DNA from 3 places in the Virgibacillus sp. DJP39 genome. Region 1 is predicted to be linked to each of the others. Evidence: riboswitches for the same ligand, from Rfam matches in the RefSeq annotation. Region 1 holds a riboswitch; each other region holds the start of a gene.
What was found. A riboswitch is a leader RNA that binds a small molecule or an ion and turns the genes downstream of it on or off. The one in region 1 is predicted to bind cobalamin.
Positions count from the first base shown of each region.

Region 1 (3,159 bases):
TTTAACCATATAAAAAACAAACTTATACAATTCATTATGATATTTATCGTATAAACCCTCAAAAATATCTTTCATCGTATTCTCCAATCACCGAATTAGTCGTGTACCTGAACCAAAATGTTACACAATTACATTCGATTTTTTTATTCTATTAAAAGTTTATACTAAAATGGAACAAAAAAAAATACCAACTTATTTAGTTGGTATTATGAATATAAAATCGGTCTTTTGCGTATTTTTTAAAAAAGAAAGAAATAATGGGATACAACATAACCATAAATACTCCATTACCAATTGCATGCGCTGTATCAAAAGGTAGGCCAGCCAAGTAATAGGGAAGAAATTCGCCTGCAATGGTATAGGTGGTTAATGAAAGAACTAATCCATACAAATAACCACAAAATACAGCGAATATAGTCAGTGAAATAATTGAATGTTTTTTTCTGTACCTGCCAATTATCCCACTAAACAATCCTATTAAAGACCATGCAACAATTTGCCATACAGTCCATATCCCCATACCCAAAATCATATTTGTTAGAAACGTAGTCAATACTGCTAGCGTCATCGCTGCTAAAGGACCTAAAAACAAACCACATATAATAATGATTGCTGTTACGGGCTGAACATTGGGAATAAAGGTAAATGCAAACCTACCAACTACAGCCAGAGCGGCCAACAACGCTAATAAGGTTAATTTATACGTATTCATTCATAGTCATTCCCAAGATTGCAGATCAAAGTTAACGGTATCGCCAAGTGATAATTCAAGCTCCTTAGCTCCTACGCTTGCCATTTCACCATTTACAGTAAACATCCACGCCATTTGTTCACTTTCGTTAGCCTTAATTCCTTCTATGGACGTGATGTATCCAGCATCATCTTCAATTTCAAAATTTTCCTTCATAACATCGTAAAGAATGGCTCCTTCTTCTATAGCAATTTCTTTTTCGGTAACCGTTTCTTCACCTTTTTTCTTTGTAATGGAAATTGTAACTATTTCTTCTTTTTGTTCATTATCAGATGTATTGCTTTCGCTCGTTTGCGATTGTTCATTGGATGGACTTGACTGTTCTCCACCAGATTCCTGGTTACATCCACCTAATAAACCGATTACCATTACCAATGAAACTAGAAATAACTTATAATTCCCCATCTTCTTAAACCCCCAATAGTTTATTTGTGAAGATTAAGACGTTAGATAATCCGGAAATCCATAGATGATAGAATTTAGAAAACTTGGCTTAACGCCAAGCTTTAATGGTGAAAGCCTTAGTTGCACTTGTAGAAAGAAAGTTTTATCCTTTTTTTACTACCAAAAAAGCTAACTCTTCGAAAAGAGTTAGCTTAATAAGACAATCGAACATTACATAAACATCCATGGCACTATTCGGTTATCTCAATCGCTTTTATCCTCGAAGCATTGAAACATTAGAAAAAGGCAGGTCTACTGACTTGTGATATCACCCTACTTTAAGCCCTTCCCATATGTTTTCCATACAGTGGTTTCACTTATTTCGTACATCACTTACAGTTGCGAGGACAGTTCTAGCTTTACACTAGATTCCCTATTAAGCACAAGCACCATTTTCACTATTTGTATTCAATTATTGTACATTTTTAATCCTATCAAACTATCGGTCATTAAGCAATTATTATTTTATTTGAGGGATGTTAAAGGTAAATGCCGTCCCAATATCAAGTTTGCTTTTAACAGTAATTGTTCCCTCATGAGCTTCTATGATATTTTTCGCTATAGACAGCCCGAGTCCAGTTCCTTTCTGTTTTCTATTTCTTTTTCTAGACTTATCAGCCTTGTAAAAGCGTTCGAAAACAAATGGTATGTCCTCTTCTGGGATACCACTACCGCTATCTTCAACTGATACATATAACGCTTCGTCTTTCACTTCTACAGAGACCTTAACAAAACCACCTTCGTTTGTATGCCTGATTGCATTATCAATAAGGTTTGTAAAAACTTGTTCCATCCGATCTAAATCAATATAAATAAACGAATCAGTAATAGTTGTTTCTAAACTCAAGTCTATTTTTCTATCCAATGATACTCCCTTGAACTTTTTAATTATTCGCTTCATGTATGGATAAACATCAACTTTTTCAATATTTAGCTGGATGTGCCCAGCTTCCATTCTGGCCAGATCCAATAATTCATTAACCAACCGACCCATTCGTAATGATTCTTCATGTATTATTTTCGCAAGTTCATTTTTATCTTCTTTAGACTCTGCTATATCGTCAACAATCGCTTCACTATATCCCTGCAACATGGAAATAGGTGTCCTTAATTCATGAGATACATTTGCGATAAAATCCTTGCGAAGCTTATCTAAACGTCTTTCTTCAGTCATATCCCGGATAACAGCCACTGCTCCGCGTACATATGTCTGGTCATACAGAGGAGTCATAATCATAACCCAGTTCCTCCCCTGCAGGCTAATTTCGTGAATAGCGGGATCCTCATCTTTAATGACACTTTTTAAAATCATATTTAATTCTTCAGGCAGCTGATTCTGTGACTCTTTTACTTGTTCCTGGTACTCAAAATGCCAGCCTTCAAGAAATTGTTTTGCTGGCGGGTTAGTAACAATCATATCTCCATTTCGATTAAGTGTTATCACCCCATCAGCCATAGAACTGACAATACTGGCTAACTGTTCCTTTTCCTGTCGTAATGCATTTATGTGAAATTTCAACTGTCGGCCCATCCTGTTAAATGCCATTGCTAACTCACCAATTTCATCATGTGTGAGTATTGGCACCTTTGTATTAAATTCACCCCTAGTTAGATCAAATGCAGCTTCACGCATCTTTATTAAAGGTGATGTAATCCTGGTTGAAAGGAAAAAAGCAAAAACTGTGGTTAAAATAATTGCTATTCCAGCTGCAAGAAATATTATTTTAGTAGTTTCGGCTTTTGTCTGATCAATCACATCTAACGATTGATACACATATACCGCTCCATTACCATTATCAACAGGGGTACCAACTATCATAATTTTACTATTACTATCGGGGACAGTTATTTGTTTTTTCACCCTTTGATCACTTGCTATAACTTGAGACAAATTTTCATCACTGTCAACCCAGTCCAGCTTAAAAGCAGGCAAATCCTCATTGTTGCTGCCAGACACCCATACC
Region 1 covers NZ_JBMERP010000006.1:7,274-10,432, forward strand. Annotated here, with positions in the region: gene ACOI1D_RS03820 (RNA polymerase sigma factor SigX) at 1-75, opposite strand, end outside; gene ACOI1D_RS03825 (ECF transporter S component) at 197-712, opposite strand; gene ACOI1D_RS03830 (DUF4430 domain-containing protein) at 719-1,156, opposite strand; cobalamin riboswitch at 1,424-1,604, opposite strand; gene ACOI1D_RS03835 (ATP-binding protein) at 1,656-3,159, opposite strand, start outside.

Region 2 (3,159 bases), on a different contig from region 1:
TTTTCATAATATCAATTGCAGGTACCTTTTCTTTAGACAAGTTTGGGTTAGCAAGACACGCTTCATATTTATCACGAAAAGATCCTCTGCCTTTTTCTTCATCATAATAATCTTCCAGTGAATATCCCATTACAGTTCGCACTTCATGGGGATCAAATAAATACCAATCTTCCCGTGCTTCAACCTTTTTCATAAATAAATCAGGTAACGTAACACCGGTGAATAAATCATGGGTCCTAAATCGCTCATCACCATTGTTTAGTTTTGCATCAAGGAATGTATGTATGTCCTTATGCCAAACATCTAAGTACACACAAATAGCGCCTTTTCGTTGTCCCAGCTGGTCGACACTGACAGCAGTATTATTTAGTTGTTTCATCCAGGGCATTACACCTGAAGAAGCGCCTTTAAAACCTTTTATCATACTTCCACTCGAGCGGATCTTCCCTAAGTAAACACCTATTCCCCCACCATTTTTTGATAAGTTTGCAATATCGGTGTTGCTGTCATAAATACTTTGCAGGCTGTCATCCAGCGTATCAATGAAACAGCTGGATAACTGCCCATAGCTTTTTCCAGCATTAGCGAGTGTTGGTGTTGCAACGGTCATATATAAATTACTCATTGCCCAATAGGCATCCTCCACTAACTTTAACCGTCTATTTTTGGGCTCGTCCTGCATAAGCGTCATAGCAATTATCATAAACCGCTCCTGTGGAAGTTCAAAGATTTGTTTGGAGTAGTCCTTTGCCAAGTAACGATCCGCTAATGTCTTTAAACCGATAAATGTAAAAAGCTGATCACGCTCTGGGCAAATAACGTTACCTAGATAGTCCATGTCCTCTTTTGAATAGGTATGTAATAATGCTTCGTTGTAGATACCAATAGTTGTTACCTCATTAATCAGCTCGTAAAGCGACCCATATTTATCTTGATAGTTATAGTTGCGGTTACTTGCCGCTTGTTTGTATAACCACTCGGAATAAATGGCAGATGCAGCATATGTCCACTCAGGATTCTCTTCATCTATATTGGCTAGTGCCTCAAGTGTAAGATGGTTTACCCAATCTTCGTCTGATAGCGTTGGCTTTACATCACTTCTTTTTTCTAAAAAGGCTTGAATTGGTAGTGCAGAAAATGACTCTCTTAACTTTTCCTCCGTATAATACTTCCAACTGGTTAACGTTGCATTTTGCATGGCTAAACAACTCCTTTTTTTATATTAGAAAACTTGGCTTATCGCCTGGCCTTTATGGCCACTTAGTTGCACTTATGCAGTGAGAAAGGATTTATACTTTTTTTACTGCGCACAAAAAAACCGTTCACGCTAAGGGCCATGAACGGTTAAAACGACAGAAATAGGTTCTCCATCATTTCGTATTCTTTGGCCCCGAAGAATTGAAACTTATTACAAGCTTTGGCAGGTCTCCTGACTTATGTGTTAATCTACTTGAGTACCTTCCCGTATTATTGCTGTTAAGCAAAACAATACAGTGGTTATTAGACTCGTTCGTCCACATTCACAGTTGCGGGGACAGTTCCGGTTTCACACCAGATTCCCTATTAAGGCCATTAAACTGGCCACCAACGCTTGTAGGTTATAACTATATATAGTGTTTGTCTTTTAAATATAAACAATATATTGTGTTTAAAGGCTATCATACGTTGTTCATGAAAGCAATACCATATTTTTTAGAATTGGTGAAAGACTTGATTGCAGTAAGGAAATTCTTTTTGATTTCCTTACTGTTAAAAAAGGATACCGGTACGAAATGTCGAACTAAATTAAGTAAGAGAACAGGAGGTTTTAATATGGAAAACAAAAACATCGGAATAATTGGTATAGGCGTAATGGGAAAGAGTATGGCGAAAAACTTGTTAGATGCAGGTTATTCAGTCCAATTATTTACCCGTACCAAAAGCAAAGCACAATCACTCTTGGAATTAGGTGCCATATGGAAGGATTCTGTTTCAGAAGTAGTAAAGAATGCTGATGTAGTCATTACAATGGTCGGATACCCAGACGATGTGGAAGCTGTATACTTTGGTGAAAATGGAATTTTAGAAAATGCTAAAAGAAATGCGTATGTTGTGGATATGACTACTTCTAAACCTATAATTGCAGAAAAAATATTTAAAGAAGCTAGTGAAAGAGGTTTGTTTGCACTGGATGCACCTGTTTCAGGCGGGGATATTGGAGCGAAAAATGGAACACTATCCATTATGGTTGGTGGTCAACTTAAAGCATATGAACAGCTTAAACCAATTTTCGAAGTAATGGGTGGAACCATCATTCATCAGGGGCCGGCTGGATCTGGTCAGCATACCAAGCTTTGTAATCAAATAACAATTGCATCTAACATGGTTGGTGTTTGTGAATCGATTACCTATGCAAAAAAAGCTGGCCTTAATCCGGAAAGAGTACTGGAAAGCATAACTACAGGTGCGGCTGGGAGCTTTTCACTTTCAAACCTTGCACCTAGAATGATTAAGCATGACTTTGCACCTGGTTTTTATGTAAAACATTTTATAAAGGATATGACGATTGCCCTTGAGTCAGCAAAAGATATGGGTTTATTAACACCCGGATTAGCACTTTCCCTGGAGCTCTATACAGAACTGGCAGAACAGGGAGAGCAGGAGAGTGGAACCCAGGCGTTGATTAAACTTTTCAGCTAGTTTTACATTTGTTGCCATACCAATAAGCCTAAATCTCACTTTCGCTTGTCAATTTGTTCTTGTACAATAAATGCCAAGTCATTATTACCAAAAAGCTGTAATACATTAAGTACTGTTGAGTCAGGGATTTCTTCTGACTCTTCTTTTGTTACTGTTAACTCTAAAGCCTCTTTTAATGCGCTGTTTTTCATTTGCGACGGATATGCCTGTTCATATAAAACCTTTGGCTCAAGGTCATTGTTTATACACCACTGTGCATAAATAAGGATCATCATTTTTTCATCGTTTTGATAACTTTCAATTACTCTTTTTTCCATCTCTTTTTGATCGTAGTCCATTATCATTCCCCTTCTTTCTTTAGCATAAATATCCATGAAAACGTTAGTGCCTGCTTTAAATCATCAGGAAGTCCTTCATAATTCTGTGGTTTTACGCCATCCCGGTAAACACCAAATCCATCAACATATGTAAAGTTATTTT
Region 2 covers NZ_JBMERP010000061.1:6,413-9,571, forward strand. Annotated here, with positions in the region: gene ACOI1D_RS15965 (ribonucleoside-diphosphate reductase subunit alpha) at 1-1,198, opposite strand, end outside; cobalamin riboswitch at 1,403-1,604, opposite strand; gene ACOI1D_RS15970 (NAD(P)-dependent oxidoreductase) at 1,747-2,679, shown strand; gene ACOI1D_RS15975 (hypothetical protein) at 2,715-3,017, opposite strand; gene ACOI1D_RS15980 (class I SAM-dependent methyltransferase) at 3,020-3,159, opposite strand, start outside.
Region 2: another riboswitch for cobalamin. It lies ahead of ACOI1D_RS15965 (ribonucleoside-diphosphate reductase subunit alpha); the one in region 1 lies ahead of ACOI1D_RS03830 (DUF4430 domain-containing protein).

Region 3 (3,159 bases), on a different contig from region 1:
TTTTAATTACCTGTGGATCAATAGGATCATCAGCTAACTGTGCAGCAAAATGAGGTGAAAAACGGGGTTCGTAAAGAAAAGAATTCAGCTGTTCATTATCTTTTGGGTTATAAACTTTCCGGTAAAGTTCTACATCAGGAGCCAACCATTCTTCACCTTCTGTAATTGCTCCACATTGTACTGGTTTATAGGGAACCGCATCTATTTTTCGTTTTCGAAATGCGTATGTAAGACACGTGGTAATAATGGTTTTACCAACATTAGAGCTGGTACCTGTAATAAAAATCCCAGACAAAAAATCACTCCTTACTTAGAATAGCAATAGTGTAGCATATTTGATTTATTAGGAGTAACTTTTTGTTTGAGTGAAAATAGTTCGTTTTACTCGGCTTGTTAAAACTTTGAAGAGTAAAAATAGTATGGGTCTTTTAATAGGTTTAAATTTTGTTCAATCTAGTCCTTCTTAATAAATATGAGGGCTGTATATTCATGGCTTCTGTTATTAAATTTTCCAATGTAAAACATTAGCATTCGGGGATTTAGCATAGGAAATCTATCTGCATAAGCCATCTTATTCCGTTCATAATAATCAAAAGGAGGCGATGGTATGCATGAAAAGGGTTTTGAAAAAAAAGAAAAAGAATACGGTCTAGCCCATCTGTCCGAGGAGCAAAGAGATCTCCTTGATAAAGTCGAAAAAACTACGGGGCTCATATTAGTAGCGTACGATAATAATCGGGATATGGACGGAGTACAAACAGAATGAAGTTAAAAACAGGCAGGACTATTATTGTATTATTACTTACTTAATCTTTAGTAAACGATTATACTAACTCTTAAAAGTATCGGGAAAGTAAATTGAATTAGTACTAGAGGTAGTAATTCCATTTGTCCAAAGGAATTATTTTACAAATTCTATTGTATATTTATTATTATAACTATACACGGTATTTTTTAGAAACCTAAGTTGCCTTTTTCTGTACAATTCACGAGAAAGGCAACTTAGGTTCTTTCTCTTGTCATACTATCCTATTTAACTGGTTCGAGTCTTTTTTTTAGATTGTAAATTTTCAAGGGCGCGAATGTTGATACTTTACCTAGAGCGTGAATTGGTAAGGCTAACACTTTCATTGATTTCACTCCCTCAGAAGTGAATTATGACAGTTAATATGAGTATGCCTAAAAATGAAATTAATAGGTTGATTTTACAAACAATTAAAGATATATTAATAGGGGTAAGATTTAAAATGCTTTAAAAATGGGAAAATGCATATTTTACCGTTTAAGATATACTGCACTTCTAGTTTTTTATCTTATTTTTTGTTTTGTCTCTAGTTTTACATAATTAAATGAATAAAGATAATGGATGATGGAATTTCGGTGGAAGTCCGAAGCTGTCCCGCAACTGTTAAAGCCAGATACATCCCCATTATTCTTTAGTCAATCCTTCGAGGTAAAAGGATGGCTATGGGATTTCTATGCCCATCCGCCCTCTGCCTTCCTGTCAGAGGCTTTTTTGCTTTACTAGGAATAAATCACATCAGGAAAAGAAAGGTATGGGTGGACAAATTGTTTAGAAAAATTATTGGTTTATTATTTGTATTAATGTTAGCAACGGTACTTGTAGGGTGTAACAACCAGGATGAAGTTAAGCAAGATTCGAATCAAGATCAGGTTAATGATACGGATACTGAGGTGAAAAAGGCTGAAGCAAAGGAAGAGGAAGAGCAAAGCTTAGTAACACAGTATCCACTAACAGTTACGGATGCTACTGGAAAAGAGGTTACTTTTGACTCAGAACCTACTAAACTAGTTTCCTTAATTCCAAGTGACACAGAGATTTTATTTGCAGTAGGGGCTGGAGAAGAGGTTTTAGCTGTTGATGATTATTCTAATTTCCCTGCTGAGGCGGCTGATTTGCCGAAGCTAGGAAGTACTTATTCTGGATTAAATGAAGAAGAACTTATTGCCTTACAGCCCGATGTTGTTTTTATTAATTCTGGTCTACAGGCACAAGTAGCTGAAGAGTTAAGAGCAAAAGGCTTTAAGGTCTTTGGTTCAAACCCACAGTCAATAAAAGAAGTAATGGAGGCTATCCAAGGAATTGGGGTAATTTTAAATAATCAAGAACAAGCGCAAAGCGTTGTCGATGATATGAAGGAAGATCTTGAAAACGTAAAAAGTAAGGTGGCTAACGTTGAGCCGAAAAAAGTGTACGCTGAATACTCGAAAGGCTGGTCTTTTGGGGCGGGGGAGTTCTCTAATGATCTTATTATTTTAGCTGGTGGAGAAAACATTTTTGCAGACATCGATGGTTGGTTTGAAGTGAATCCTGAAAAAGTCATTAAAAGAAACCCTGAAGTTATACTTTACACTTCTGGTGAAAAGGGTGCAACAGAAGATAGTAAAGAACAAATTTTATCAAGAGAGGGCTGGAATGTCATTGATGCCGTCAAAAATGAGCGGGTTGTTGGAATTGATTCAAGTAAAGCGAGCCGGGTCGGGCCACGAATTACCGAAAGTTTAATTGAAATCTTTGAATCAATTCATCCCGACTCAGCAGAATAATGAAAAAGAAATTAGTTCTATATGTAGGAGGGGCAACTCTGCTCCTTTTTTTTTCAATTATATTGAGCTTATCAATAGGGTCTTCTATGATTCCAATCACTGGGGTGTGGTCTACTCTGTTTGGCGGGGGTGATGAGGTAAGTCGGGCCATCATCCTCCAGGTTCGTTTACCAAGAATTGTCTTAGCAATTTTAGTAGGGTCCGCTTTGGCTGTTGCAGGAGCGGGCTTTCAAGGGGTGCTGAGAAATCCATTAGCAGACCCTTACATATTGGGTGTTTCTTCAGGTGCTTCGGTAGGTGCGGCTTTCATTATTTTGTTTAGCCTACAATCTACACTATTTGGTAAATATTCCATACCGATTGTGGCTTTTATAGCCGGGGTATTTACTTTGTTTTTCGTCATATTCATTGCGAAAAAAAGTGGTCAGATGAAAAAAGAAACGTTAATTTTATCAGGAGTAATTGTGCAAGCTTTTCTAGGCTCAATCATCTCATTGATGGTTTCCATGTCAGGGACAGTGTTAAACGAAATTATTTTCTGGATGATGGGGAGTTTGACTCTAAAAGGATGGGAATACTCGCAAATCATGG
Region 3 covers NZ_JBMERP010000081.1:6,807-9,965, reverse strand. Annotated here, with positions in the region: gene bioD (dethiobiotin synthase) at 1-295, opposite strand, end outside; gene ACOI1D_RS18095 (hypothetical protein) at 608-766, shown strand; adenosylcobalamin (AdoCbl) riboswitch at 1,348-1,470, shown strand; gene ACOI1D_RS18090 (ABC transporter substrate-binding protein) at 1,570-2,568, shown strand; gene ACOI1D_RS18085 (FecCD family ABC transporter permease) at 2,568-3,159, shown strand, end outside.
Region 3: another riboswitch for cobalamin. It lies ahead of ACOI1D_RS18090 (ABC transporter substrate-binding protein); the one in region 1 lies ahead of ACOI1D_RS03830 (DUF4430 domain-containing protein).